Regions from separate parts of the Bradyrhizobium sp. ORS 285 genome, predicted to be linked through region 4. Evidence: predicted binding sites of a transcription regulator. Region 4 holds the regulator's gene; each other region holds the start of a gene.
The links. The regulator PhoB, encoded in region 4, activates phosphate uptake and scavenging genes when phosphate is short. The targets are predictions, from matches to a motif close to TGTCATNNANCTGTCAT.

Region 1: the regulator PhoB is predicted to act here: its motif matches at 1,653-1,669, upstream of BRAD285_RS09450 (YbhN family protein).
Region 2: the regulator PhoB is predicted to act here: its motif matches at 1,048-1,064, upstream of BRAD285_RS33980 (alkaline phosphatase).
Region 3: the regulator PhoB is predicted to act here: its motif matches at 3,521-3,537, upstream of phnC (phosphonate ABC transporter ATP-binding protein).

The regions. Positions count from the first base shown of each region.
Region 1 is NZ_LT859959.1:2,092,038-2,097,217, forward strand. Features, by position in the region: gene BRAD285_RS09445 (hypothetical protein) at 1-267, opposite strand, end outside; gene BRAD285_RS09450 (YbhN family protein) at 407-1,498, opposite strand; gene BRAD285_RS09455 (ferritin-like domain-containing protein) at 1,897-2,403, shown strand; gene BRAD285_RS09460 (MFS transporter) at 2,568-3,974, shown strand; gene BRAD285_RS09465 (hypothetical protein) at 3,980-4,411, opposite strand; gene BRAD285_RS09470 (hypothetical protein) at 4,460-5,047, shown strand; gene BRAD285_RS09475 (YdcF family protein) at 5,140-5,180, shown strand, end outside.
Region 2 is NZ_LT859959.1:7,547,781-7,552,960, reverse strand. Features, by position in the region: gene BRAD285_RS33980 (alkaline phosphatase) at 1-980, opposite strand, end outside; gene BRAD285_RS33975 (TAXI family TRAP transporter solute-binding subunit) at 1,139-2,485, opposite strand; gene BRAD285_RS33970 (4a-hydroxytetrahydrobiopterin dehydratase) at 2,964-3,266, shown strand; gene BRAD285_RS33965 (YkvA family protein) at 3,378-3,794, shown strand; gene BRAD285_RS33960 (TAXI family TRAP transporter solute-binding subunit) at 3,896-5,071, opposite strand.
Region 3 is NZ_LT859959.1:1,772,236-1,777,415, reverse strand. Features, by position in the region: gene phnE (phosphonate ABC transporter, permease protein PhnE) at 1-608, opposite strand, end outside; gene phnE (phosphonate ABC transporter, permease protein PhnE) at 605-1,489, opposite strand; gene phnD (phosphonate ABC transporter substrate-binding protein) at 1,587-2,519, opposite strand; gene phnC (phosphonate ABC transporter ATP-binding protein) at 2,595-3,404, opposite strand; gene BRAD285_RS08075 (acetyltransferase) at 3,587-4,249, shown strand; gene BRAD285_RS08070 (alpha-D-ribose 1-methylphosphonate 5-triphosphate diphosphatase) at 4,246-5,180, shown strand, end outside.
Region 4 is NZ_LT859959.1:1,492,066-1,497,245, reverse strand. Features, by position in the region: gene BRAD285_RS06600 (HoxN/HupN/NixA family nickel/cobalt transporter) at 1-285, opposite strand, end outside; gene BRAD285_RS06595 (trypsin-like serine protease) at 469-1,785, opposite strand; gene phoB (phosphate regulon transcriptional regulator PhoB) at 1,927-2,634, opposite strand; gene phoU (phosphate signaling complex protein PhoU) at 2,651-3,367, opposite strand; gene pstB (phosphate ABC transporter ATP-binding protein PstB) at 3,396-4,217, opposite strand; gene pstA (phosphate ABC transporter permease PstA) at 4,214-5,104, opposite strand; gene pstC (phosphate ABC transporter permease subunit PstC) at 5,123-5,180, opposite strand, start outside.

The sequences.
Region 1 (5,180 bases), 600 kb from region 4:
GACGATGTTGCGGGCCCAGCCGCGGCCGTCGCTCTGCACGCCCAGGGCCTGCTCGGCTGCCAGGATCGAGCGGTCGCGCGTGCTCTCGAGATGCAGCAGGAAGTCGCGCTCCTCCCGGAACAGGCGGAAGCGGTTGCGCACCTCCCAGCTGATCTGCAGCTGCGGCGCGGTGCCGAACTGCGCTGCCGCCGGGCTGGCGGCGAGAGGGGCGAGCAGGCCGGCCAGCGCGCAGGCGGCGAGCAGCGGACGAAGGGACATGGGGCTCATACGCAAGGATTCACGTCAGCGATGGGGCGGAAATAAGAGGACGCCGCGCGAGTTCAACCGGGTCGAAGGTCGAACGCGCGCCATCAGGCGAAAGATCGTCGGCTCAGCCCAGGGATCAGCCTCGGGATCAATCCCGAGATCAGCCCTGGGAGTGGCGCTTGATCCGGTGCGGGACGGCCGCCGGCGCAGTCGCCGTCGCGCGCTTGGCGGCGATCTCGTCCGAGATCGCCCCTTGCAGCCTGCGCCGCTCCTGCCACGGCTTGACGACATTGAGCCAGAGCTCCCGGACGCCCATGATCGAGATTGCGGTGGCGAAGGGGATCACGAAATACAGCACGCGGAACACGAGCAGAGTGGCGAGCAGCTGCTCGCGTCCGAACTGCGGCAGCGCCACCAGCATCGCGGCGTCGAACACGCCGAGGCTGCCGGGCGCATGGCTGGCGAAGCCGAGCAGGGTGGCGAGGATGAACACAACCGACAGCGACAGGAAGTCGATCGGCGGGTTCGAGGGCACCAGCAGGTACATCGCCAGCGCGCAGAAGCCGAGATCGACGACGCCGATCAGGATCTGCACCACTGTCAGCGGCGCGGAGGGCAGCACCACCTTCCAGCCGTTCTGGCCGAGCTGGCGGCGGTTCTTGCCGGCGTAGAGCCAGCCGAGATAGGCGAAGATCGCGCCGAGGATGCCGATCGCGATTAGCTGGTTCACCGCCGGGGGCAACTGGTCCATCGCGGTGGCGGCGGCCGGGTGCAGGGTCATGCCGATGCCCAGCACGAACAAATTGCCGAGCCAGAAGGTCAGTCCCGACAGGAAGCAGATCTTGGCGACATCGATCGCCGACAGGCCGTAGTCCGAATAGATCCGGAAGCGGATCGCGCCGCCGGTGAACACGGTGGCGCCGATGTTGTGGCCAATCGAATAGCTGGTGAAGGCGCTCATCGCCGCGATGCGATAAGGCACGTGCTTCTTGCCGATCGTTCGCAGCGCAAAATAGTCATAGAAGGTCAGCGTGCAGAACGCGCCGACCACACACAAGGCCGCGAGCGCAATGTGACCGGGCGGAATCTCAGTCAGCGCCGTCAAGATGACGCCGCCGTCGACGCCCTTCAAGGTGCGCACGAGCGTGGTGATCGCGAAGGCGATGATCGCAAGGCTCGCTGCAATCCCCAGCCGCTTCCAGCCGATCCATTTCTTGAAGCCACGCGACAACGTGGTCAGCAGGCGCTGCATTCATCCTCCCGGCGGGGCGGCACTTGGGTCTGGAAAAGGAAAGAAACCATTGGTCGATGAGGGCGGGCAATCCGTGACAGCCTGTTCCTTAAGCTAAAACGTGCGCCTTGTGCAGTCCTTGACACAGCGCAGCTCCGGGTTCGCTTTGCGGGTCTGTCACACTCCAGTCACATAGCTGAGAGGCGGCCGCCTCAGTTCGGTCCAATTGGTTACCCGCGCGGGCGCGCGCAACGGCGCTGACCAAAACGTGTCGCCGGCATCCGGAGTTCCGAGCCGCATCGGCCGCCGGCCCCGGAACAACCCTTACAGCAGCCGGTTAGCCGCGTGCGAAAACGAACATGGCCATGTCAGGTCGGGGAGGGACCCGCCATGTTCCAAACCATGAGAACAGGTGGCAAATGGGACTCTTCACCAAGGACATCAAGACGATGAACGATCTGTTCGTTCATCAGCTGCAGGACATCTATTACGCCGAGAACCAGCTCATCAAGGCACTGCCGAAGATGGCGGACAAGGCGACCGATCAGCAGCTCAAGCAAGGCTTTCTGACGCATCTGGAAGAGACGCGGACGCATGTGAAGCGGCTGGAGCAGGTGTTCGAGATGCAGGGCATCGCAGCCAAGGCGGTCGACTGCCCGGCGATCGACGGCATCATCGAGGAGGCCGAGGAGGTCGCCGGCGAGGTGGCCGACAAGACCGTGCTGGATGCTGCGCTGATCAATGCCGGCCAGGCTGCCGAGCATTACGAGATCACCCGCTATGGCAGCCTGATCGCCTGGGCCAAGCAGCTCGGCCGCAGCGACTGCGCCGCCGTGCTGCAGAAGACGCTCGACGAGGAGAAGGCGACCGACATGAAGCTGACCAAGCTCGCCGAGACCAGCGTCAATTTGCGCGCGGCCAGCTGATCCCTTCATCGCTCCTGAGACAAAACGCCGCGCCATCCGCGCGGCGTTTTGACGTCGCGAGGGTTCAGCGTGATCGATGAAAGGCATTCTTCGATCGATATCGAAGCATCGATGAAGAGATAAGGCTAGAGTGAGCGCCGTCTCCCCATCCAAGGAGGTCCGGCATGAGGCCATCATCAACGGCGGCACTGCAGGCGCCAGACACGCCGGCGCCATTATCCCGCATGGCGGGTGCGCTCACGCTGGCTGCGATGAGCCTCGGCTTCGGCGTCGTCCAGCTCGACATCACCATCGTCAACACCGCGCTCGATAGCATCCGCAGCGGGCTGGGAGGCGATGTCGCCGCGCTGCAATGGGTGGTGAACGCCTACACCATCGCCTTTGCCGCCTTCATCCTGACGGCGGGCGCGCTCGGCGACCGCTTTGGCGCGCGGCGCATCTTCATGGCGGGCTTTGCCCTGTTCACCGCTGCATCCGTCGGCTGCGCGCTTGCGCCCGATGCCGGCAGCCTGATCGCGCTGCGCGGCCTCCAGGGGCTGGCAGCGGCGCTGCTGGTGCCGAATTCGCTGGCGCTGCTGAACCATGCCTATCCCGATCCGACCGCGCGCGGCCGCGCCGTGGGCATCTGGGCCGCCGGCGCCAGCCTGGCATTGACCGCTGGTCCCTTCGTTGGCGGCATCCTGATCGCGCTCACCGGTTGGCGCGCCATCTTCTTCGTCAACCTGCCGATCGGGCTGATCGGGCTCTGGCTCGCGAAGGCCTACGCCCAGGAGACTCCCGTTCATCCCGGCCGCGCCGTCGACCTCCCGGGACAGGCCGCGGCCGTAATCGCGCTTGGGGCGCTCGCCGCTGCGGTGATCGAAGCGGGCGTTCGCGGCTGGACCGATAGCTTTGTGATGCTCGGCGTCATTGTCGCGCTGATCGCTGCCGTGGCGTTCGTCTGGCAGGAAGCGCGCGCCGCCCAGCCGATGCTGCCCTTGGCTCTGTTCCGCCATCCGCTGTTCGCGCGCTGCGCGCTGGTCGGGCTGCTGGCCAATATCGCGATCTATGGCCTGATCTTCGTGTTCAGCCTGTACTTCCAGGAGATCAACGGACTGTCGCCGTTCGCGACCGGTCTGGCTTTCCTACCAATGTTCGGCGTCGTCTTCCCGGTCAATCTGCTCGCGCCCCGGATTGCCGAGCGGGTAGGTGCGCGCGTGACCATCGCGCTCGGGGCGGCCCTCTCGGCTGTGGCCTGCCTGGCGCTGTTGCCGATCGCGCCGGGCACGCCTTACGCCGCGATGGCGCTACAATTGGTCGGCCTGAGCTGCGGCCTCGGGCTGATGGTTCCGCCGCTGACCTCGACCTTGCTCGGCAGCGTCGACCGGTCACGCTCGGGTGTTGCGGCCGGCGTGCTCAACGCCACCCGTCAGAGCGGCAGCGTTTTCGGCGTGGCGCTGTTCGGTGCGCTGATCGGGCCGGCCGGCGCCTTCATGCACGGCCTGCGGCTGTCGATCATCATCTCTGCGACCCTGATGTTGGCGGCGGCGGGCGTGATCCGCTGGGGCGCGCCGAGTGGAGCCGCGCGGTGAGGCGCTCAGCTCTTGCGGAGCGCAAAGTTGGCGCCGCAGAACGCCATCAGCGCGCCGAGGCAGAGCGCGGCGAGGCCGGCCAGCACGCCGGAGGCCGATGGCACAGGGCTCGGCCCCGAGATCGCCTGGCCGATGCCGGCCAGCATCAGCACGCCGACTACGACCAGAAAATTGCGCGCGCGTTGCGGGATCTCGCCGGAGACGGCGCTGTGCATGATGTTGGCGATGAAATAGCCGCTATAGAAGCCGACGGTCGCGATCAGCCACCAGGCGATCGCCGAGCCCGCCGGCATGAACGCGCCCTCACTCTGCCACAGCCCGCCCAGATCGAGCCCGTAGCGCGCGCCGAGCATGTGCACGGCCAGCGCCAGCAGCACGCCCGCGGCCATCGCACCGGCGAGGATCAGGTGGCGGGGAAAATGGATCGTTTCGCTCATGCTCCGTTTGTAGGATAAGGCGCGTGACCTTCGCAACAGGACCGAGCCATTTCCGAGATTCTCACCACCGACGACGCTGTCATCCGCTACGCCTACAAGGCGTCGCTGGTCGGCGCCGCGCAAGCCTTCGAGCTGACGGAGCAGGGCCTTTCATGGCGGTTCGCCGGCCGCAGCGGGCTCTGGCCCTATGTCGAGATCGCCGCGATCCGGCTGTCGTTCCGGCCGGTGTCGATGCAGGCCAAGCGTTTCCGAGCCGACATTATCCATCGCGACGGCCGCCGCCTCTGCGTCATCTCGACCTCCTGGCAGACCGCGGCCTTGATGGCGCCGCAGAGCGAGGCCTACCGTGCCTTCATCCTGGCGCTGCATGCGCGGCTCGCCGCCAGTGGCAGCGCGGCGCATCTCAGCGCGGGTCTCGGCCGCATCACCTATGGCGCGGCGCTGGGCGCGATCGCGCTGTTCGCTGTCGCGATGGCCGGCCTCCTGGTGCGCGCGCTGATCATCGCCGAGTGGACGGGCGCACTGTTCCTGATCGGCTTCGCCGCGATGTTCGCCTGGTATGTCGGCGGCTTCATCACCCGCAACCAGCCGCGCAGCTACACGTTCACGGACATTCCGGCCGCGCTGCTGCCGTGATCACGCGGTGACATGGTCGGTGGTCGAAAGTGACCGCGCGCCCGCGTCTGGCCGTGCGAGGATGGTCGGCCGCTCTCGGAGATGGATGGATAATGCAGGACCGCGCGCACCGTCTGCCCGATGCCGGTGAGAT
Region 2 (5,180 bases), 1.7 Mb from region 4:
TTCGGACCGTTGGCGCCGCGATAGCTGCGCTCGTCGAGCACGAACACGTCGAGATGCGGGCCGTAATTGATGGTGCGATACACCCGGCCCGGCTCGACGATGCTCTCGCGCATCGGATACATTTCGTGGAAGGCGCGGGCCGCGCGCGCGGCGAGCAGCTGGATGTTGCGCTCCTTGTAGGCGGCCGGCAGATCCTTGGAGGCCGACCAGTTGTTGGTCACCTCATGGTCGTCCCACTGCACGAAGATCGGCACCTCGGCATTGAAGCCGCGGACGTTCTCGTCGAGGAAATTGTACTTGTGAGCGGCGCGGAATTCGTCGAGCGTCTCGGCGACCTTGGCCTTCTCCTCCACCGTGAGGTTCTTCCAGACCTTGTTGTCCGGCAGCTTGACCTCGGATTTGATCGGGCCGTCGGCATAGATGGTGTCGCCGGAGTGCAGGAAGAAATCCGGGCGATGCTTCTTCATCGTCGAGAACGTGAACATGCCGCCATCGTCGGGATTGATGCCCCAGCCCTGGCCGGCGACGTCGCCGCCCCAGACGAACGACACGTCGCGCTTGTTGCCGGGCGCGGTGCGGAAGCGGCCAACCACCGGCTCGCTCTCCACCGCGGTGTGCGAGAGGTCGCGGAATTTGACGCGGTAGAAGATGTCCTGGCCGCTCGGCAGATTGTCGAGCAGCATCTTGGCCGTGAAATCGCTTTCCGGAAGCGCCGCGATCGGCGGCAGGCTGCGTGCGTCCTTGAACGATTCGGTGGTCGCGACCTCGACCAGCATCTGCGACGGCCGGTCGGCCCGTGCCCACACCACGCCACCGTCCATGCTGACATCGCCGGACTGCACGCCATGGGTAATCTGCGGCCGGTCGGCGGCGCGGCTCAGACCCGGCATCGCCAAGGTCGCGGCGCCGGCAGCGGCCGTCGACAGGAAGCGGCGGCGGGTCAGCCTGTGCAGCTTCGGGCGGGAAAGGTGAACGGTCATGCGGATCTCCTGGGCGGATGGCGCGCGAACGAGCGCTGCCACGGTGCCGCAGACCTAGAAAAGTTCGATGACGCTGGAATTACAGGAGGTGCTCGATACGCCCGAATACCGGTAGCCGCCTGCCGAGACACAAATCCCAAGGACGAGCTGAGATCGCCTCAGGTGCCGGCAGCGCGCAATTGCGCGCCGGTGCGCTGCAGGTTGGCCGGCATGCTCATCAGGATGAGCTTGCGATCGGCGACCGCATTGTGGAACTGCTCGAGCGCGATGTTGAACGCCGTCAGCGCTGCGTGCTCGATCGCCCCGTCCTCGAAGCAGGTCAGCGTGTTGCGCAGGATCTCGTCGGCCTCGGCCTGGAGCTGGTCGAGCTCCTCGGTCGAGTCGCTCTTGCGGGCGATCGGGATCATCTCCAGCAGGCGGTCACGAAGCGAAGTGTTGATCGTGCGCTCGTCGCGCTTGAGATAGCCGGCGAACCAGGCGCCGGCCGAGCCCATCGCCGACAGCGCCATCAGGCCCCACCAGATGTAGTCGCTGTAGCGATCGAGGAAGGTCTTCTCCTCGCCGTCGACGAAGGCCGCCGCGCCGGGATGCGCGGGGATGGCGGCATCCTTGTCGGTGTCGGGCGTCTCGATCTTGGCCGCCAGCGGGAATTCCGACAGCAATTGCTGCCGCACCGAGAACAGCTGGTGCGTAAACGCCGACACGGTCGAGTCGGCGAGGCCCCTGCGCGCGACGATGTGGTGGTTGAAGCTGATCGTCTTGACCTCGTCCTCCGGACGATCGGGCGAGCCGCCGAAGGCGCCGGCGGGAATCTCCGCGGCCTCGTATTCGGGATGGTTCTGCGCGATGGCTTCCGCCGAATCGATCGCCAGGAAGGTCGGCACGCCGCCCTCCTTGGTCGCGGCCGCGATCGCATCGCCGGTGATCTTGCTGTTGACCGGCCCGGCGGCGAGAAAGACGTCTGCCTTCTGGTTGCGAACGGCTTCGGCGGCCTCGCTGATCGGGAATTGCACGATCTCCACCTTGCCGGCATCGACACCGTATTGGTGCAGGATCACCTTCAACAGGTTGGCGTTGGCTGGCGTCCGGCCGATGATGCCGACCTTGTGGCCCGCGAGCTGGGAGATCTTGGTGATCTTGGCGGCGCCCTTCTTGCCCTTGCCCTTGCCCGACGCCGGCACCCAGAGCACGGCCACGTTCTTGCGCAAGGTCGCGACGGCCTGCGCGTTCTTCGGGACCTCGAGGTCACCGCGGACGATCGCGAGGTCGACCTTGCCCGACGCCAGTGCCTGCGCGCTCTCGCCGGCGCCCTCGGTCGGCACCGGCCGCAGCCGGACATAGGCATGAGATTGTGAGAAGGCCTGGGTCAGCGCCTGAACCACCTTAAGGTCGTCGCTGTTCGGCGGACCGACGGCAATCTTCAGCACCACCGGACGCATGGCAAAATAGTAGGCGCCCGCCAGAGCGCCGACGATCGCGAGGATCCCGGCGATGACGATGAACACGGCAGGGCGCATCTGCGAGCGCTGCGCTGGCGTGGTCTGGGGGTCTGCCAGGTCCGATCCTCCGCTGATCCGATCGCTGGGAAGCGGCGCCACGCGCAGCTCCGTCCGGCCTCGTTCTTCGCTAGGGCGAAACTGTAGCAAATTTATTGTCCATCCGGAGTGACATCTGCGTCATGGTTACCGGAGCGCAGTCGCCGACCAACCCGGCGGTTCCATGACCCAGTCGCGCCGATTCTGTCGCAAGACTCTGATCGGGATGCTGTTTCTGCTAGAGCATGATCCGGAAAAGTGGAAACCGGTTTTCCGAAAAGATCATGCTCAAACAAATAGATAAGATCATGATGCGTTTCCGCCGAAACGCATCATGATCTAGTCTCGCGGGGCAGCGGGGAGCGCTTGGCGTGCCGCGGACCCCCGTAGATTTTCGGCTGCGCGCGTGTCTGGCGATCGGCCGGCAAGATGAATGGGAGGTTCAGAGATGGTGGAGCGATTGTCATCCGAGACCCGCGTCGCGGCCCTGAAGGCCCTTCCCGGCTGGTCGGCGCTCGATGGTCGCGATGCCATCACCCGCATTTTCACCTTTCGCGATTTCAACGAGGCGTTCGGCTTCATGACCCGCGTCGCGCTGGTCGCCGAAAAGCATGATCATCATCCGGAGTGGCGCAACGTCTACCGCACCGTCGAGGTGGTGCTGTCGACCCATGACGCAGGCGGACTGACGGAGCGCGACATCGCGCTGGCGCAGGCGATGGACGCGATCGCGGCGGCGATCAGCAGCTGAGCACCACGCTTAGCGTCGAGATCTCCGCGCTTGCGGCGGGGGGGGCCATCCCCACATGAGTGCCGGAGGACCGCGGGACTGCGCGGCACCTCTCTGGATGGGGAGACCGAAATGGCATCGGACACCGCCGATTACAGCGTTGGCTTCGAGCCCGCCGACCGGCTGGCGCAGGATCGCGACAGCGTGCGCCGACGCTTCTGGACCAAGTTCAAGCAGGTCGTGTCCCGGATCCCGTTCGCCGAGGATCTGCTCGCGGCCTATTACTGCGCCTTCGACAAGGAGACGCCGCGGCATGTGCAAGTCGCGCTGCTCGGCGCGCTGGCGTATTTCATCCTGCCCTTCGACTTCCTGCCTGACGTCATGCCGGTGCTCGGCTTCACCGATGATGCCGCCGTGCTGGCCACCGCCATCCGGATGGTGGCATCGAACATCACGCCCGACCATCGCGCTGCCGCGAAGGCCGCACTCGCGCGGCTGGATGCGGACAAGAACGCCGACCTCGACCCGTCGGATGAGAAGGCCGCCTGAGGGCGCACGCGACATGCGTGGTCGCCTGCTTGCGCGCAGACAAAAAAAAGCCCTGCTCACGCAGGGCTTTTTCTTTGGCATGAGACGCCGCGATCCTCAGCTCAGCGCTGGGGACGCGCCTGGGCGCGGGCGCTGCCGGTCTTCTCGGCCTCCCAGGCCTGGTACTGCTTGAACAGGGCTTCGCGATCGGCCTCGCTCGGCAGCGCCTTGCCGGTGCTGCTCTGCTTCAGGAAGTCATCGAAGCGGTCGCGCTGGGCGCCCTCCATCGCATGCGTCTCCAGCCATTTGCTGGCGGACGGCAGCCGCTGCCAGCCGGCGAGCGGCGCCGACAGCGAGACTTCCTTCCACTTCGGATGGAAGGGCGGGTTCTGGAACGCCGGGAACTTGGTGAAGAACGCATCGACGAAGGTCGCGAGCTTGCGATAGCGGTCGGTGTTCGGCGCCCAATTATAGGCCGCGAGCACCGCCGGCACCGCGATCGTATCGACCTTCTCGCCCTCGGCGATCAGGTTCGGATAGTCCTTGGCCGTCAGCGTCGCCGGCAGATAGTCGGTCTGCAGCGGGCGGTCATAGTCGACGTTGACGAGATGGAAGCGGCCGTCATTCACGAAGGTGCTGACGGACTTGTAGGGCTTGCCGCCGACCACGATGACGGCATCGAGCTCGCCCCGCTTCAGCTTCTCCATCGCGATGCGCTGCTCGATGTAGAGGAAGTTGGCGCGCAGGTTAAGGCGCTCGAACACGGTCAACGCCGTCACGAAGGTGCCGCCGTTCGGCAGGTCGACGCTCACACGGCGGCCCTCGAGGTCGCGCAGGTTGCGGATGGCGCGCGGCGCAATGACCTGCATTTCCTCGTTGTAGAGCTTGGTGACGTAGGTGAACTGCTTCTTGATGTCCTTGGCGAAGCCCTTGCGCTCCAGATAATCGAGCGTGTCGGCGCGGACGACGCCAAGATCGACGCCCTGCAGGAACAGGATGTCGGCGACGCTCTGCACCGAGCCGCGGCCGACGATCGGCAGGACGCGCAGGCTGTTGCCATCGTCGAGCAGCGAGGCGAGGTCAGCGCCGAACTGCACATAGGTGCCGCCGATGGTGCCGGTGATCAGAGTCACCGTGTTGGCGTTGAGCGCCTGCTTGGTCTGCACCGAGCCGAATTGGAAGATCGCCTTCAGGCCGTCGCTGACCTTCGCCGGATCGAATTCGCCTTCTTCGGCGTGGGCGGAAAAACCGCACGCTATCATCATTGCGGCAATGGCCGCTCCAACAAGACGTCGCATGTATCCCCTCGATCTAAAGCTGTTGCACGATCGCGGGCCGGAACACGGGCGCGCCCTGCACGAAGGCGGCGCCGAGGAACAGCTCGAGCATCATGCGCAAAGTGCGAAA
Region 3 (5,180 bases), 280 kb from region 4:
TGCGGCAGCAGGCCGAAGCGGATCTCATGCAGCGCATTGCCGCCCGCGGCGCGCACGCCCTCGACCTGCTTGCGGTCGGCGCTTTCCATCGCCTCGGAGAACAGCTTGCCGAGCGCGCCGAAATCCGAGACCGCGATCGCGAGCACGCCGGCGAACGGACCGAGGCCGACGACATTGATCCAGACCAGCGCCCAGATCAGCGTATCGACGCCGCGGATGGTGTCGAACAACCGGCGCACCGGGAAGCGGAAGATCGCCGACGGGATGACGTTGCGTGCGGCGAGCAGGCTCACGGGGAACGCGGCGCAGGCAGCCAGCGTGGTGCCGAGCACCGCGATCGACAGCGTCTCTCCGAGGGCCTTGAGATAGATCGGCAGCGACGATCCGGGATCGGGCGGCAGCATCAGCCGCGCGATCCAGCCGAGCTGGCTGAGCCCCGCGAGGATGCGCGAGGGCGAAAAATCCAGATCGACGAGACCGAAGACGAACACCGCAAGCGCCAGCAGCAGCACCACGGGAGTCGCCAGCCGGGCCGACATCGGCCGGTTGAAGATGTGCGGATAGCGCTCGCGCAGCCGCGCGTAGTCATGGGTGTCCTGGAGGCTCATGTCCGCGCCTCCGCGCCGAACAGCCGCCCGCGCAGCCAGCCGGTGCCGATGTCGATCAGGAAGACCGTCACGACGATCATCACCAGAATGGCGCTGACATCCGAATAATAGAACTTGCGGATCGCGACCACGAGCTCCTGGCCGATGCCGCCGGCGCCGACGAACCCCATCACGGAGGCCTCGCGAACGTTGATCTCGAAGCGCAGCAGCGTGTAGCTGGAAAAGCCCGCGATCACTTGCGGCAGCACGGCGAAGCGCATGCAGGACAGCCAGCTCGCGCCGGTGGCTCTGATACCCTCGACCGGCTTCATGTCGGCATTCTCGACCACTTCGGAGAACAGCTTGCCGAGCGCGCCGCTGGAATGGACGGCGATCGCGAGCACGCCGGCAACGGGACCAAGACCGAACGCGATGACGAAGATCAGTGCGAACACGATGCCAGGCACCGTGCGCGCGAATTCGAGCAGCCGGCGCACCGTGAACCGGACCCACGGCGACGGCGAGGTGTTCTCGGCCGCAAGGAAATTGAGGCAGAACGCGACCAGCATGCCCGCGAGCGTGCCGACATAGCTGATCAGCAGCGTCTCACCGAGCAGCTTGATCCACTTCTTGAAGCCCCAGAACCATTCGGGAATATTGGTCCAGACACGGTGACCGTCATCGAGCGTGAAGATGCGATCGAAATAGCTGACGAAATTGCCGAAATACGTGAACAGCGTCGCGAGATTGACCTCGGCGCCGATGGCAGCGACGAGGAGAACGCCCAGGAACACCATCGCCGAGAGCGCCAATCGCAAGCGACGGCGAGAGACAGCCCGGCGATATGCGTCGTTCAACGCATCGAGCTGCTGGCTCGGCAAGATCGAAACCGCGACCGCCATCGGATTCGTGCTGCTCTCGTTCAGATGAATTTCGGGCGTTGGTCAAGACGAGAGCCGGGTCATGCCCGACCCGGCTCCCGCTTGGATGAGACGTCGATCAGGACGCCTTCTTGCGCAGGCTGTCGACGAACTTGATCAGGTCGATCGTGCCGTCCCAGTCCTTGGTCGTGGCCGGATGGAAGCCCTTCTTCTGGCCGTCGGAGAGACGGTCGAACGCCGCCTTGTCCTTGGTCGGAGCCTCGAAGAACGCCTTGGCGATGGCCTCCTTCAGGTCCGCGGGCAGATCCGAATTATAGGCGTAGGGACCGTTGATGATTGGGGCCGACTTGTGGATGATGCGGAAATCGTCCTTCTTCATAGGCGAGCCGTCGGCGTTCTTCAGCATGCCCTTGGTGAGCATCTGCGCCAGCGTTGAGTCGTTATCGCTGGTCCACTGGTTGGCGGCGACGTCGACCGTGCCCTGGGCGAGCGCGAGAATCGCGTTCTCGTGGCTGCCGGCGAACACGACCTTGCCGAAATAGGTCTCGGCGTCGGTCACGCCCATCTTGTTGAGTTCGAACCGCGGCACGTTGTTGCCAGAGGTCGAGTTCGGGTCAACCAGGCCGAGATTCTTGCCCTTGAGGTCCTCGACCTTCTTGTAGGCGCTGTTGGCCTTGACGAAGAACACCGAGTAGTAGCCGGTGCTACCGTCAGAATTGATGTCGTTGGCGAAGGCATCGATCTTGACGCCGGTCAGACGCGCACGGGCAAACGAGGCCGAACCGTAGCTCGCGATGTGGATGTTGCCGGCGCGCTGGCCTTCGATCACGGCCGCATAGTCGTTGGCGATGCGGAGCGTCACCTTGGTGCCGAGCTCCTTGGACAGATAGTTGACGAACGGCGTCCAGCGCTCGGTCACGCCGGAGGCGTTCTCGGCCGGGATCACCGCAAAGGTCAGCTCCGGATATTTCGCCTTCCAATCCTCGGCGGAAGCCGAGCCGGCGAAGCCAAGCGCGGCGATGCCGGCCAGAATGATGCGACGATTGATCATGGCAAATCCTCTTTTTGGGGTCATGCAGTCAGGCCGCCTCGGCGAGCGACGGCCGAAAAGTGCGCTACTCACACCTCAGGCCACGGCAGCCTCGCCGAAGGCCGGAACGGTTGCGGGAGGCACCGGGCGGACGCCATCCATGACGTCGTCGGCCTCCAGATCGTACAGCTCGCGCGCGATCTGCGCGGTCAACGCCGCCGGAACGTCGTCGAACACGACGCGCCCCTGCGCCATGCCGATCAAGCGGTCGCAATAGCTGCGCGCCAGATCGAGCGAATGCAGGTTGCAGACCACGGTGATCCCGAAATGCTTGTTGATGCGCAGCAGCGCATCCATCACGATCTTGGTGTTGCGGGGATCGAGCGAGGCGATCGGCTCGTCGGCCAGGATGATCTCGGGATTCTGCACCAGCGCACGGGCGATCGCGACGCGCTGCTGCTGACCACCCGAGAGCTGATCCGCGCGCTGCGCGGCCAGCGAGGCCATGTCGAACTGCTCGAGCGCCGATAGCGCCATGGCGACATCGTTCGCGGGCCAGAGTTGTGCAAGCGATCGCCACGACGGGACCTCGGCGAGCCGGCCCATCAATACGTTGGTGAGCACATCGAGCCGGCCGACCAGATTGAACTGCTGGAAGATCATCGCCGACCGGGCGCGCCACTGGCGCAGCTCACGGCCGCGCAACGCGGTCACGTCGAGATCCTTGAAGAGGACTTGCCCGGAGCTGATCGGACTGAGGCGGTTGATCGAGCGCAGCAGGGTCGATTTGCCGGCACCCGAACGCCCGATCACGCCGACGAAGCTGCCGGGCGCTACCGAGAAGGACGCATTGTCGACCGCGGCTTTCGCGCCGAAACGGCACGTCAGACCATTGACCACCAGCATGGAATTCTCCAGACGCCTCGCTTTGCCCTACCGCTAGCGTCTGGATTCAACAGTTATGTGACATTCCGTTTACGCCGCCTCCCTCATCCACATCGGCGGCCGTCGCGTCATTGACGCGTCATGCAACTGTCATGATGAGCGCCCTACAGGTTTTGTTTGATCTCCAGGGAATAGAGAAAGACATGGCCGGCAAATCGCTTTCCGTCGATCCTACCATCGATCCCAGCGCCAAGCTCCACGAGACAAGCCTCGGCGCCTATTGCGAAGTCGGGGCCCGCACCATCCTCCACGAGGTGACGATGGGCGACTACTCCTACGTCGTCAACGACGCTCAGATCACCTACACGACGATCGGCAAGTTCTGCTCGATCGCGGCGATGACCCGCATCAATCCGGGCAATCACCCGATGCATCGCGCCACCCAGGCCCACTTCACCTATCGGGCCAGCGCCTATTTCCCCGGCGAGGCCGACGATGCGGAGTTCTTCGCCTGGCGCAGGGAGCATCACGTCGACATCGGCCATGACGTGTGGATCGGCCACGGGGCGATCGTGCTGCCGGGACGCAACATCGGCACCGGCGCAGTGGTGGCGGCCGGCGCCATCGTCACCAAGGACGTGCCGGCCTACACCATCGTCGCCGGCAATCCCGCCCGGGTCATCAAGCGGCGCTTTCCGATCGAGGTCGAGCAGCGACTGGTCAATCTGGCATGGTGGGACTGGGATCACGACACGCTGCGCGCCGCGCTGCCGGATTTTCGGCAGCTCGAGATCGGCGCATTCCTGGACAAGTACGAGGCGGCTCTCGACGGCGGGCGTCAGGTGCGGCAGAGTGCCGCTCGATGACCGACATTTCCATCTCCTCCGGCCGCGGCCTGATCGGCTCCGAGCTCGTTGACACCTCCCTGACCGTCTCCGAAGGCGTCATCGACCGGCTGGATGCTCCGACACGCGGTGCCGCTCTTAATCTTGATGCCAACGGACTCACCGTGCTGCCCGGCATCGTCGACATCCACGGCGATGCGTTCGAGCGGCAGATGATGCCGCGTGCCGGCGTCGATTTCCCGATCGACGTCGCGCTTGTCGAAAGCGACCGTCAAGCCGTCAGCAACGGCATCACCACGGTGTTCCATGCGACCACCTGGTCGTGGGAGCCCGGCCTGCGTAGTGCCGACAATGCGCGCCAGCTGCTGGAAGCGATCGAAGGCCTGCGTCCGCGGCTCGCGGCGGATACTCGTTTTCATCTCCGCCACGAGACTTACAATCTCGACGACGAGGATGAAATCCGCCAGTTGCTCGCCGCTCGGCGCATCGGCCTGTTCGCCTTCAACGACCACATGGATTCGACCGTCGCGAGCCTCGACAAACCGCACAAGCGCCAGCGCATGGTCGACCGCACCGGCCTGTCCGGCGACGAGTTCGATCGCCTCGTCGCCCGCGTCGTGACTCGCGCCGACGCGGTGCCGGCGTCGATTGCCCGACTGGCGGAGACCGCGCGCAAGGCCGGCGTCCGCATGTTGTCGCACGACGACGAGAGTCCGGAGATGCGCCGAGCGTTTCGTGCACAGGGCGTCGGGATCGCCGAGTTTCCGGTCAATGAGGAAACGGCGCGGGAGGCCGCAGCCGGCGGCGACGCCATCGTCTTCGGCGCGCCAAACGTGGTGCGCGGCGGCAGCCATACGGGATGGACGAAGGCGAGCGACATGATCGCCAAAGGCCTGTGCTCCGTGCTGGCGTCCGACTATTACTATCCAGCGCCCCTGCTGGCAGCGTATCG
Region 4 (5,180 bases):
GGCCGCGCGCGGCTTGTCGCCGTCCTGCACCAGCTTGCGGACGACGTTGTCGATCGCGGCGATATGGTCCGCATCAACCGCGTGGCGGAGGCCGAGCAGCCAGGCCAGCAGCGCGGTGCCGACGATGGCGGGACGGTCGGCGTAGAGCGCGAAGGCCCAGGCCCAGGCGAGCGCGTTGGCGAGCACGAGGCTGGCCAGCAGCGCCATCGTCCGCGCGCGCTCCGTGCGGAGCGGGGTGGCGAGCGCGGCGGGGGGCCGAGGATGATCAATTGGCAAAATCGTCATACTCGGACAGGAGAGCAAGACCCGCGCCAAAAGGCAAGGCTCGCGCTCCCACGCGCAAATCCCGTGCAAATCAATCCTCGCGGCCCCGTCGAGCCTGGATTGACCTCTTCCCTTGGCAAGGCGCTATCCGGTCAAGCTCAAACATTGACCAGCCGACGACCAACTCTTCTCCTCTGTCTCCCCTCACCGCGCCGAGGCGCTCTGCGCGGCGATCTCGCGCCGCACCGCCGCCTCGAATTGGCTGGCGGGCGCGGCGAACATCAGGCGGGTCTCCTCGTGGAACGCCGAGAAGATGCCGACAACGGCCGGCACGCCGTTGATCTCGGCGAGGATCGGCGAGCCCGAATAGCCGAAATTGGCGAGGCAATGCACGGTCAGCAGACGGGCGTCCCTGGTCATGCCGGCGCTGCAATTCCTCTGCCCGGTCGGCGAATAGCGCCGCTCCTGGCCATAGCCGATCTCGGAAATGGTGCCGGCCTTGGTCGCAGCCGCGAGCTCGTCGCGGCTCACGGACTTCACCGCGACCGGCTTCGACGGCAGCGCGTCCTTCAGGATGATCAGCGCCCAATCGGCCGGCGAGCGGTCGGTCGACCATTGGTCGTGCTGGGTCGGGATGAAGTCGGGCGCCACGATCAGCTTGTCGGCGACCGATGACGCGGCAGGGGTGCCCTTGTTCATGCCTGCCAGGAAATGGACATTGCCCGGGCTGACCTGGGCGAGGCCGTTGAACACGCAATGCGCCGCCGTCAGCACCACGCGGGGCGCCACCAGCGTGCCGGTGCAGGAGCCTCCCGTGCTATATTGCGCCACGGTCACGACACCGATCGACGATGCCGGCCAGGAGGTGGGATCGACGACATCGCCAAAATGCCGGTCGAGCCCGAGCAGCTGTTCGGCGCGCGGATTGGCAATGCCGGCATCGGCCGATTCCGGCTTCGCCCGCCACGCCACAATCGTCTCCTCCGCCTGCCGCCGCTGCGCCTCGCTGAGCTTCACGCGCTGAATCTCGCGGCCGGCAGACCTGACGCCGTTGCGTCCGGCCATCACCAGCCAGGCATACCCCTGGATGACATCCCGGGTCATGACCTGGCCATCGAGCATCATCAGGCCGAGCATGTATTGCGACTGGGCAAAGCCCTGTGCGGCGGCGCGGTTGAACCAGCGCGCGGCTTCGCCGTGATCGCGGCCGGCGCCTTCGCCGTTGAAATAGGCGATCCCCAGATAGTGCTGGGCAATGGCGAGTCCCTGATCCGCGGCCTTGCGGTACCAGACCAGCGCCTCCGCCTGATTGCGCGCGACGCCCACGCCGAAGGCTTGCATGAAGCCGAGATCGAATTGCGCCCGCGCATCACCCTTGGCGGCGAGCGGCTGCAGCCGGCGCAACGCCACCGCCGCCTGGCCATTCGACGCAGCAGTGACGGCGTCCTCGAGCTCGGCGGCCGTGACACCCGCGATGCTGCCGAGCAGCACGGCGAGACTTATGAGGATGGTCTTGATCAAGGGCGTCCGCTGAGACCGAAACATCGGCTGCTCAGCAGGCACGATCAAGACGGCGGCGGCGTGGCGGAAAGCGGACCGCAATGTCCTTAATCCGGCCCCCTCGCGTCTCACACCCGCTCCACCCTCAAGCCTGCTTCTCCCTCAGGCCTGCTCCGACTTGACGAACCGGTCGTCCAGCGCATAGCCGGCGCCGCGCACGGTGCGGATCGGATCCTGCTCGCGGCCAGGATTGAGCAGCTTGCGCAGGCGGCCGATGTGCACGTCCACCGTGCGCTCGTCGATATAGATGTCGCGACCCCAGACGCTGTCGAGCAGTTGCTCGCGGCTGAACACGCGGCCGGGATGCTCGAGGAAGAACTCGAGCAGGCGATATTCGGTCGGGCCGAGATCGATCGGCCGGCCCGAGCGCGCGACGCGGCGCTTCTCGCGGTCGAGCTCGATGTCGCCATAGGACAACACAGTCGCCAGCCGCTCCGGGCTCGCGCGACGCAGCAGGCCCTTCACGCGCGCCAAGAGCTCCGGCACCGAGAACGGCTTGACGATGTAGTCGTCGGCACCAGTCGCGAGACCTCGGACGCGCTCGCTCTCCTCGCCGCGTGCCGTCAGCATGATGATCGGCAGCTGCCGGGTCTCGGTCCGTGCCCGCAGGCGGCGGCACAGCTCGATGCCGGACAGCCCCGGCAGCATCCAGTCGAGCACGACGAGATCGGGCACGCGCTCCTTGAGCCGCGTGTCGGCCTCGTCGCCGCGCGCCACGGTCTCGACCTCGTAGCCTTCGGCTTCGAGGTTGTAGCGCAGCAGCGTCGTCAGCGCCTCCTCGTCCTCAACCACCAGAATTCGCGCACCCATGTCGAAATCGTCTTTCTCAGTTGCCGGGGATCGTGGTCGCGAAGCTGGTCATGTCGCCCTTCGGGCGCTTGTCCATGATCTGCTGACCCTCGATCATATAGAACACCGTCTCGGCGATGTTGGTGGCGTGGTCGCCGATCCGCTCGATGTTCTTGGCGCAGAACATCAGGTGGATGCAGAACGAGATGTTGCGCGGGTCTTCCATCATGTAGGTCAGGAGCTCGCGGAACAGCGAGGTGCAGATCGCATCGACCTCCTCGTCGCCCTTCCAGACCGTCATCGCCGCCGGCAAATCATGCGCGGCATAGGCATCGAGCACCGTCTTGACCTGCGACTGCACCAGGTCGGTCATGTGCTCCAGGCCGCGGATCAGCTTGAGCGGATGGAAGTCGCTCTCCAGCGCCGCAACGCGCTTGCCGATGTTCTTGGCGAGGTCGCCGATCCGCTCCAGATCAGTGGCGACGCGCATGGCGCCGACGATCTCGCGCAGATCGACGGCCATCGGCTGACGGCGGGCGATCGTCAGCACCGCGCGCTCCTCGATGATGCGCTGCAGCTTGTCGACCTCGGCGTCGGCGGCGACCACCTTCTGGCCGAGGGCCACGTCGCGCCGCACCAGCGCATCGACGGAATCGACGATCAGCCGCTCGGCGAGGCCGCCCATCTCCGACACCAGCCGGGTGAGATCCTGCAGATCGCTGTCGAACGCCTTGGCGGTATGTTCACTGGCCATGTTGATCTCCTGAAGAATGCTGTCGGCGTCAGCCGAACCGGCCGGTGATGTAGTCCTGGGTCCGCCGATCGCTCGGCGAGGTGAAGATCTTGCTGGTGTCGTCGAACTCGATCAGCTCGCCGAGATACATGAAGGCGGTCTTGTCGGAAACGCGCGCCGCCTGCTGCATGTTATGGGTCACGATCGCGATCGTATAGTTCTCCGCGAGCTCCTGGATCAGCTCCTCGACCTTGGCGGTGGAGATCGGGTCGAGCGCCGAGCAAGGCTCGTCGAACAGGATCACCTCGGGCCGGACGGCGACCGTGCGGGCGATGCACAGGCGCTGCTGCTGGCCGCCGGACAGCGACAGGCCGGAGGCGTTGAGCTTGTCCTTGACCTCGTTCCACAGCGCGCCGCCGCGCAGCGCCTTCTCGACCCGATCGTCCATCTCGGACTTCGAGATCTTCTCATAGAGCCGGATGCCGAACGCAATGTTCTCGTAGATCGTCATCGGGAACGGGGTCGGCTTCTGGAACACCATGCCGACCCGCGCACGCAGCAGGTTGAGGTCGAGCTTGGGGTCGAGGATGTTGGTGTTGTCCAGCATCAGCTGGCCGGTGGCGCGCTGGCCCGGATAGAGGTCGTACATCCGGTTGAAGATGCGCAGCAAGGTGGACTTGCCGCAGCCGGACGGGCCGATGAACGCCGTGACCCGGTTGGTGCCCAGCGTCAGGTTGATGTTCTTCAGCGCGTGGTGATCGCCGTAATAGAAGTTCAGGTTGCGCGCGGTGACCTTGGCCGGCGCCTCGGGGAGCGGCTGGCCGTGAAGCGCGTGATTGGGCTGACTGACGGAGACGGACAGTTCGGTCATTTCGTTTTCCTCTCGGCGCCGAGAATGCGTGCACCGACGTTCAGGGCGAGCACGGCCAGAGTGATGAGAAGGGCTCCGCTCCAGGCCAGCTGCTTCCAATACGCATACGGGCTCTGGACGAAATTGTTGATGGTGACGGGCAGGTTCGCCATCGTCTTGGAGAGGTTGAGGCTCCAGAACTGGTTCGACAGCGCGGTGAACAACAGCGGCGCGGTCTCGCCGGCGACGCGGGCGGTCGCGAGCAGCACGCCGGTAATGAGGCCGGATCGCGCCGCGCGATAGGCGATGCGGCGGATCACCAGCGAGCGCGGCAGGCCGAGCGCGGAGGCCGCCTCGCGCAGCGGGTTGGGCACCAGCAGCAGCATGTCCTCGGTGGTGCGCAGCACGACGGGGATCACGATGACGGCCAGCGCCAGCGCACCGGCGATCGCCGAGAAGCCGCCCATCGGCACCACGACGGCGCCGTAGATGAACAGGCCGATGATGATCGACGGCGCCGACAGCAGGATGTCGTTGATGAAGCGGATCACCGAGGTGAGGCGGTCGTTGCGGCCATATTCGGCGAGGTAGGTGCCGGCGAACAGGCCCAGCGGCGCGCCGATGCCGACGCCGATCACGGTCATCATGATCGAGCCGACGATGGCGTTGCGCAGGCCGCCTTCACTGGCGCCGGGCGGCGGCGTATCGGCGGTGAAGACCTGCAGGCTGAGGCCGGCGAGGCCGTTATAGAACAGCGTGAACAGGATCAGCGCCAGCCAGGTGACGCCGAATGCCGCGGCGGCGATGCACAGGCCGCGGATCAAGAGGTCGCGGCGACGGCGGCGGGCGTAGATCGGATTCACCGGATTGACCGGCGTGTCGAATGTGGAGGCGTCGACGCTCGACATGACTTACTTTCCTGCCCTTTACTTTCCGGCCTTGGCATCGAGTCGCGCCAGCATCAGCCGGGCGCTCGCCAGCACG